4 regions of the Shewanella piezotolerans WP3 genome follow, and region 4 is predicted to be linked to each of the others. Evidence: predicted binding sites of a transcription regulator. Region 4 holds the regulator's gene; each other region holds the start of a gene.
What was found. Region 4 encodes sigma-54, which starts transcription at its own class of promoters, with help from an activator protein. Its sites were predicted from a motif close to GTTGGCACGNNNNTNGNNT; they were not measured.
Positions count from the first base shown of each region.

Region 1 (2,209 bases), 1.9 Mb from region 4:
TGTGCTTGTAGCATTTGAAACAACACATCTTTAAGGTTCGCGCGCTGAACTTTTAGCTGATGCATATGTTCGTCGTCAGTAGGACTGCCGTTCACTTCAAGTTTTCGAATTTCATAATCTAACAGATGATACTGCTTGGACTGCTCTTCAAAGGCGGGATCTTTATGGTTTAAATGTACAATGTCTTGTTTAAATTCTGGGAAGTCAAAAATAAGCGCGTGATTCTCATTTAGCATAGCTACTCCAGGAGTCTGAACTACAAGGTTGTCTATGACCCACATTACAGCATTATCGATTTTAGCAAAGGGGTTAATGCCGCTATTTTGCCGATCGAGTTAACAAAAATTACTATGCCAAGTCGCTTCTAAGAGGAGGAAGATACTCTCATACCGTGGGTACGAGAGTGCTAGGAGTCAGATATTGTGACTGTATGCTAGTGAGATCAATTGAAGGTATTTTTCAACTGATTGGCAAAGGCGATAAACTTCTCTTTAATGGTACGCTTTACTGAAACAGATAAACTGCCGAGTATGACTTTACCTTCGATGGTAATGATAGGTGCTTGGCGGTTCGCCATCGACGGAGCACAGTTTTCAATGCTACTGACCGCACAGTAAGTTTTGCACACCACATTGACATTCTCGGGGATAAATACCGTTGCGCTACCTAAAATACAGTTGAGCTTTATGGTGATATCTTGGTGCTGAAAAATGGCATCGGTAAAGTCGAGGGTTGTTTCGCCTAACACATTGTTGACTTTGATTATTTTGGGAACCACCCACTGACCGCTACGCTCATTGTTACCAAGCACACAATTGATATTCAGCGTATCATCTTGTTGGTTACTAGAATAATTAGGCGTAAATTGCTGATCTTTCTTACTGCTGTAATCATCGTCAGCGGACAGTGACAGATCCGAAACTAAATTGAGCAAGTCTTGATGAGACTCACTGGCCATCGCATCATCGAGACGTCGCTCAAATGCTTCAGCAGATATTATTCCGTGACTGTAGTTCACAATCAGCTTGTCGATGACTTCTTCTCTTACTTTCTCAATAGGTCTATCTTCTAACGTGACTGGCATCAGCCGCTCCTTTGGCTCTAAATTGATAATACAAAACAGTAGTATTGAACTAAAAATAAGCATTTTTCATGCCGAACACCCAAATGCCAGCCTAATCATGATGTTAGTGATTTGTTGTCATCTTTATGGGTTAGCATACCGTCACAGTTTAGCTAATTAGTTAAACATAGCACCAAATAGTGGTGGTTTTAACTGCAGTAATAGTATTACAGCGGTTGGAAACGGTTAGAGGAAGGTGGCGTTAACGACTAATTTGGTTAAGGCGTGCGAATGATTAAAGATTAAAATCTTGCCAGTAACTGTATAGGCCACCTATATTCAATGAGCACATTAAGGCCATCGCACCTTTGAGCTCTTCATCGCTCCAAAGCCACCATTGCATCTCGAGCAATTGAGATATTTCGGTTTCTGAAAAACGGAAACGAATATGTTTTGCAGGGTTTGAACCTACAATTTCGTAGGGCGCAACATCTTTGGTCACTACCGCGCGGCTAGCTATAATCGCGCCATCACCCACAGTCACACCACTCATTATCATGGCTTCGCTGCCAATCCATACATCATTGCCTATGATGGTATCGCCAGCACGCTCAAACCCATCTTTGGCTCCGATAAAGTTGTCATTGTCTTGATAAAAGAAAGGAAAGGTACTGATCCAATTGTTTTGATGACCTTGATTTCCCGCCATCATAAAGACCGCGCCAGATCCAATCGAGCAGTAGCTACCAATCATGAGCTTATCAATGTCTGTTCTATCCGCCATTAGGTAACGTGCACAATCATCGAAACTGTGATTATGGTAATAGCCAGAGTAATAACTGTGCTTACCAACAACAATGTTTGGGTTGGTGACTTGCTCTTGGAGCGACTTACCCTCAAAAGGGCTTTCGAAATAATTGTTCAAGCTAAAAACCTTTTTAACTTCTGTGGATGCTGGGTCTCAGGAGCGTGCCTAACACTGAGTGACAATACTGCTCAATGTCGGCTCTCCAGAGGTTTGCCAATGGTACTCAAAATAGCAATTAGTTGCCTTTACTTCTGCGACACTAGGCCTGTTTTTCGGCACTGTTACATCGAAGCCACTGGTTGCGACGAGTCTATGTCAACGATTATTCAGATTTTGCG
Region 1 is NC_011566.1:4,210,025-4,212,233, reverse strand. Features, by position in the region: gene SWP_RS17840 (HP1242/YdcH family protein) at 1-236, opposite strand, end outside; gene SWP_RS17835 (LiaF domain-containing protein) at 443-1,084, opposite strand; gene catB (type B chloramphenicol O-acetyltransferase) at 1,359-1,988, opposite strand; gene SWP_RS17825 (hypothetical protein) at 2,194-2,209, opposite strand, start outside.
Region 1: the regulator sigma-54 is predicted to act here: its motif matches at 1,142-1,160, upstream of SWP_RS17835 (LiaF domain-containing protein).

Region 2 (2,209 bases), 860 kb from region 4:
CAGTGGTTAGCATGTTGCCTTGAGTAAAGACTTTTTGCGTTGCAACCACTTGGGTACCCGCGCCAATATTTAAACCGTTTGGCAGTTTGGTGTTTGATGCACTTACCCCACCCGCTTGGTTAACGTTTTGATACAGGAGATCTTCAAACACTGCGCGGCTCTTTTTAAAGCCAACAGTACTGGCGTTAGCCACGTTATTCGAAATAACAGAAATATCAGTCTGCTGAGCGTCTAAACCAGTCTTACTTATCCATAAAGCGGGATGCATATTCTATCTCCTAGCTAATGCGCATTAATGAAGCAGATGCTTTATCTGTTTCTTCAGCTGTTTTCATCATTTTGACTTGCATCTCAAACTGACGTTGTATGTCAATCATCGATACCATCTCGTGTACAGCATTGACGTTACTGCCTTCAACTGCCCCACTTAGCAGACCAACGGAAAGATCAGCAGGTGCTGGTTCACCCGACATTTGACGAAATAGTCCATCTTTGCCGCGCATTAAGTTTTCATTACCAGGATTGACCAATTTAATACGGCCAACCTCTTCAATGACCTCAGCAGTGGCCCCTGTTGGACGAACAGAGATAATGCCATCTTGAGATATTTCAATTTTTTCGATCGGAAGCGGTAATACGATAGGTCCGTTGTCACCCATTAGTGGGGTACCTTTATCGTTACGGAGCACACCAGTGGTATCGAAACTCAAGCTACCAGAACGTGTATAAGCTTCGCCGCCATCATCAGCTTGAACCGCAATCCAGCCATCGCCTTTAACGGCAATATCTAGATCTCGACCAGTGGTCTTGATAGGACCATTGGTAAAGTCTGCTGACGGGCTCTCTGTCATAGCAAATACACGTGTTGGCAGTCCTTCACCAAAGGCTTGCATTGAACGCGCTTGTGCGAGATCAGCTTTAAACCCATCAGTGTTAGCGTTTGCCAAATTGTTGGCGCTAATCGCCAACGAATTCATATTCTGCTTTGCGCCGCTCATAGCGACATAGAGTAACTTGTCCACGTAATGCTCCGTCAAACTTCCGTCTAACGTATTAATTAGCAAGCATCGTGCCAGAAATTGATTTTATAAATTAAGTATAGAAAGAGGAGGTTACGAATAAAACTGTTAACGATGAGTCGAGAGAGGAAACACGTTGCCGCTGCGGCAACGTGTTTTACTCTACCGCAGCTAAAGCGGATAGAGGTGTGAGAATTAACGGATCTGCAATACCGTTTGTTGCAAGGTATTGTTGACTTCCAAAGTACGAGAGTTAGCTTGGAAGTTACGTTGCGCCGAAATCAAATCAACAAGCTCAGTGGTTAAGTCTACGTTTGATTGCTCAAGTGCCGATGAACGAATACTACCAAAGGTGCCACTGTTAGCTTCACCCGCTAATGCAGGACCCGAATCAAGGCTCGCTTTCCAAGAGGTATTGCCTGCTTGTGATAAGCCTTGCTCATTGGCAAAGCGAACTAATGCAACGCGTGCAAGAGGTACCGTTGAGCCATTACTGTAGCTGGCGTTAATCAGACCATCAGCGCCCACTTCAACGTTAGTTAATCGCCCAACGGTAGTACCATCCTGCGTCAACTCAGTCACTTCAAAGGGTGAAGCATATTGCGTCGGGTTATTAAAATTAAGTGTCAAAGTTTGCGCACCATCAGCGCCAGGGCCTAAAACATTTGCCCCACCGACGCCCAACGCCTCAGTCTGAATAACTGCTGGGTTACTGCCAGTGTACGCGCCAGTATCATTAAAGGATATCGCAGCACCTTTCCAACCACCTGCGGTTTCAGCATTAGCGGTGCCATCAGGATTACCATCGCCTGTTGTATCGATATCATAGGTACCAGATGCAGGGTCCAAATCGACCTGTTTACCGTCAACGGCATAAAATGCAACCCAGTTACTTTCACCGGTATGGGCAGCATTCGGAGGACGAACAAAGTACGTGGTCATCACATGTGGCTCACCTAATGAGTCATACATGGTGACCGATGTTGAGTTGTTGAATGTATCTGGGTCATCGGGGTCGAAATTAGCAGGATCAAACGTCTTATCACCCGCATTTAGATTCATCTGCATGCCGATGTTATCGGTTTTTACTGGGCTACCCGCTGTATCTGGGATTTGAACTGGCTCGGTCGTTGTTAAACTTACCGAGGTTGAATTACCATCTTTATCTACAGGGAAGGTTTGCAGAAAAT
Region 2 is NC_011566.1:1,545,087-1,547,295, reverse strand. Features, by position in the region: gene flgG (flagellar basal-body rod protein FlgG) at 1-268, opposite strand, end outside; gene flgF (flagellar basal-body rod protein FlgF) at 279-1,022, opposite strand; gene flgE (flagellar hook protein FlgE) at 1,215-2,209, opposite strand, start outside.
Region 2: the regulator sigma-54 is predicted to act here: its motif matches at 1,059-1,077, upstream of flgF (flagellar basal-body rod protein FlgF).

Region 3 (2,209 bases), 490 kb from region 4:
AGAGTTTTAACCGCTCATGTTGAAGCTTAATCCCACTTGATGTTGGCTTAGTTCATGCTCACTGAACCGTTAATATTATCGACGCTCAAATCGCCACTACCAGCTTCAACGATGCTAAGCCCTTTGGTGTTGTCGACTTCGATATCACCTGAACCATCATCAATAACAACGTGACCATTGACGTTGGTTACTGTCATATCGCCTGAGCCGTCATCGATGCTGGTGTCGCCTCCGATGCCGTTTAGGTTGATTGAACCAGAACCATCTTCCAGAGTTAGTTTACCTGTGGTGTTAGTAATCGATACAGAGCCTGAACCGTCTGTGATACTTAGATTATGTCCACCTTGAATTGAAAGGTCACCAGAGCCATCTTCAAGCTCAATATTGGCTGAGACATTTTTAATTTCAATGTCGCCAGAACCATCGTCTATTTTCAGTATCATATCGGCAGGAACTTGAATGGTGAGGTCGATATACGGCGAGCGACTAAAATTGATATTACTGTCAAACTCGGCAACTAATTTAGCATTGCTGCCGCTTTTCTCTAGTGTTAAGTCGGCTTTAATATCACCATAAGTGTAGATATCAGCTACCACGGTGATTTGGGTTAATCCGGTCACGCCTTGGATCTTTAAATCTCCTGCGCCAGTATTAGCGACAAATGTATCGATACCCGCAGCTTCAATCTGGATCTGCTTTTTCTGATGATCAAGTGGGCCAGCGCTAGCGCCATTTACATTGATGATGCAACCCGATAGCGCTAACGTTATGATTGCCGCAAAAAGACTAGAGGCTAATTTCATAAGACGATGTCCTTATTATATTTTTTAGAATCAATTGTGTATTTAAAGTTATGACCTATCTAAGCAGGTAGCATGCCAACTTGTTATCTACTTGTTTTAATTGTGATGTTTTATTGTTATCTTGGCTGTTGGTGGTGAATTAACTCAAAAAATTGGCCAAAATCGACATTGTTAGTGATTTTACTTAATCGTTTATTACTGCTGAGTTTTTCGGTTATAGCCTAGTTCAGTCATAGAGGATGGAAGCAAAAATGGATTATTTATCTGTAAATCAACAAGGTTGGGATCGACGAGTGCAAACTCATGTTACCTCTGACTTTTACGATGTCGCTGGGTTTTTAACGGGTAACAGCTCACTGCAAGAGATAGAGTTAGCTGCGCTGAATGTAGAGGGGAAAAGTCTGCTACATCTGCAATGCCACTTTGGTTTAGACACCATGTCATGGGCACGCTTAGGTGCAAAAGTAACCGGTGTCGATCTCTCTGGCGCAGCCATTGAGCAAGCTAAATCATTAGCCATTCAAGCTAAGCTTGATGCGGATTTTATTTGTACCGATGTCTATCAGGTGACAGAACAGGTAGCAGGTCTGTTTGACATTGTTTTTACCTCGTACGGCGCCATTGTTTGGTTGCCAGATCTAAATAAGTGGGCGCAAACCATAGCCAGCAAGCTTAAAGCGGGTGGTCAGTTTTATATGGTGGAGTTTCACCCCGCACAGGCAGTGTTTGACGGTTATAGCTATTTTCATCAAGATGAGCCAGATGTGGAAGATGAGCCGACTTACACTGAGAATGCAGGTGATGAAACGGAGACCTTTATGAGTTGGCCGCACTCTCTTGCTGATGTCATCAATGCACTGATCAGTGCTGGTATCGAAATCGACTCATTCAATGAATTCGATTTTAGCCCATACAACTGTTTTGATGGACTTACAGAGTGAAACGGTTGAGTGTCACTTTACCTCAGGGGACAGCGCTGCGCTCACGTTACTTTGTTGAGCAGCAAGGGCAACGCTTACCGCTGACCTATGCTATATCGGGCTATAAGAAGGCCTAAGTTCGATTTTTAACACAAAAACAGCGCCATTTGGCGCTGTTTTTGTTTGAGCTATATCTTGGTATTCATCATAAAAACCAGAGGATTAATTACTTCTTAATACTGGGTATTTTAAATATTGGTTGTCGTAATAGGGACTGCGCTGATAGAACCAACGCAGACGCGCCTTTGGATCGGCGGCAAACGCTTCATCCTTAAGCGCTTCATCGAATGCTGCTTGCAGCGCTGGATCTTGTTTTAGCATCTGCGCTGCTAATGGCTCAACCGCATAGTTCTCGATGTATTCGGTACGAGTGAAAATAGGGTTAAAGAAACCCCATTGAAAAAGCGAGTCTGGTGATTGTGGCTC
Region 3 is NC_011566.1:188,917-191,125, forward strand. Features, by position in the region: gene SWP_RS00835 (DUF4097 family beta strand repeat-containing protein) at 48-803, opposite strand; partial or broken gene SWP_RS00840 (class I SAM-dependent methyltransferase) at 1,055-1,860, shown strand; gene SWP_RS00845 (M14 family metallopeptidase) at 1,946-2,209, opposite strand, start outside.
Region 3: the regulator sigma-54 is predicted to act here: its motif matches at 865-883, upstream of SWP_RS00835 (DUF4097 family beta strand repeat-containing protein).

Region 4 (2,209 bases):
ATATTTATTGATGAGGACGATCTAACCTTAGATCCTATGCATCTTCGCGCACGAAAAGGTATAGGTTACTTACCGCAAGAAGCAAGTATTTTTAGAAAGCTTTCAGTCCGCGACAACATCATGGCAGTGCTACAGACTCGCAGCGATATTGACAATGAGCAGCGTGAGGCGCAACTAGAGAGCCTGCTTGAAGAGTTTCATATCACTCACATACGTGACAGCCAAGGCATGGCACTTTCAGGTGGTGAACGCCGTCGAGTTGAAATTGCACGAGCGCTAGCTGCCAACCCAAAATTTATATTGCTTGATGAACCCTTTGCAGGTGTAGATCCAATTTCGGTCATCGACATTAAAAAAATCATTGAGCAGCTAAAAAGCCGCGGCTTAGGTGTGCTAATTACTGATCACAATGTTCGTGAAACATTAGACGTTTGTGAGCATGCATATATCGTAAGTCACGGAAATCTCATTGCTGAGGGTACGCCTGCTGAAATCTTAGACAACCAGCAGGTTAGAGCAGTGTACTTAGGTGAACAATTCAGGCTATAGTTAATCAACAACATGAGCGTTTAAAGCGCGGCACTAGTTAAGTATACTAATATAATCATAGTGTTGGCCCTTTATGCTCTCTTCGCCAAATTAACGAGCTTCAACGTTTAATTACAGTGTAGGGAATAGCGGTAAGATGAAAGCGTCACTTCAGCTCAAAATGGGTCAGCAGCTAACCATGACTCCACAGTTACAGCAGGCAATCCGCTTACTGCAACTGTCCTCTTTAGAGCTGCAGCAAGAGATCCAGCAAGCATTAGAGTCAAATCCCCTACTAGAATTAGATGAAGAGCAATCTGACAGTGAACCTGTCAGCAATGAAGATCGCACCACCAGCGAATCCGATAGCTATTCAGAATCCGATAGTGACAACGATTACAGCGCCAGCGCCGAAGTTGATCCCCAGCAAGATAGCGCTGCAGTAGAAACCTCTGATGCATTAACCCAAGATTCAATGCCAGATGATCTGCCGATGGATACCACTTGGGACGAAGTCTATACCGTTTCTTCAAATGCAAGCTCTGGCGGTATGCGCGATGACGATATGCCATTCCAAGGTGAAACCAGCGAAGGCTTATATGAGCACCTTGAGTGGCAAAAGAACTTAACACCATTTTCCGATAACGATCTTGCTATCGCCACCGCCATTATTGATGCTATTGATGAACGTGGTTACCTCACTCAAAACTGCGAAGATATTCTTGAGGCAATGGGCGACCCTGAAATTGAGGTTGATGAAGTCGAAGCCGTACTCAAGCGCGTGCAGCATTTTGACCCCATTGGCGTTGCCGCTCGCGACTTAAGCGAGTGTCTATTGATCCAACTGGCCCAATATGCCGCTACCACACCGCATATTGACCATGCCCGCCTACTCATCAAAGACTACTTAGATTTGATTGCAGGACGCGACTTTAGACAGTTAATGCGTAAAACTAAGCTTAAAGAAGATGAACTACGTGAAGCCATTAGCCTGATCCAAACTCTCAACCCAAGACCAGGGTTAGCAGTCACTCGCAGCAAAGATGAATACGTTATTCCCGATGTATCAGTGGCCAAAAAGAAAGGTCGCTGGGTGGTTGAGCTAAACCCAGATTACATGCCTAAAATTAATGTTAATCAGCACTATGCTTCAATGGCTCGCAGCACTAAAAGCCAAGCCGATGGCCAGTTCATCCGTGGTCATTTGCAGGAAGCTAAGTGGTTTATTAAAAGTTTAGAAAGCCGTAATGAAACTTTACTAAAGGTCAGTAACTGCATTGTAAAATTCCAGCAAGGCTTCTTTGAGTATGGCGATGAAGCCATGAAACCAATGGTTTTGAATGATATCGCAGAAGCCGTTGAGATGCATGAATCCACCATATCAAGGGTTACCACTCAAAAGTATATGCATACCCCCAGAGGTATTTTCGAATTAAAGTATTTCTTCTCTAGTCATGTCGGAACCGACGACGGTGGAGAGTGCTCATCAACAGCTATTAGAGCGTTTATTAAGAAGTTAGTCGCAGCTGAAAACCAAAAGAAACCATTAAGCGATAGCAAAATGGCGCAACTTTTGGCAGAACAAGGGATAAAAGTTGCTCGTCGTACTATCGCGAAATATCGTGAAGCAATGCTGATCCCGCCCTCAAACCAACGTAAGAGTTTATAACTCAAAATTAGG
Region 4 is NC_011566.1:681,663-683,871, reverse strand. Features, by position in the region: gene lptB (LPS export ABC transporter ATP-binding protein) at 1-549, shown strand, start outside; gene SWP_RS02995 (RNA polymerase factor sigma-54) at 686-2,197, shown strand.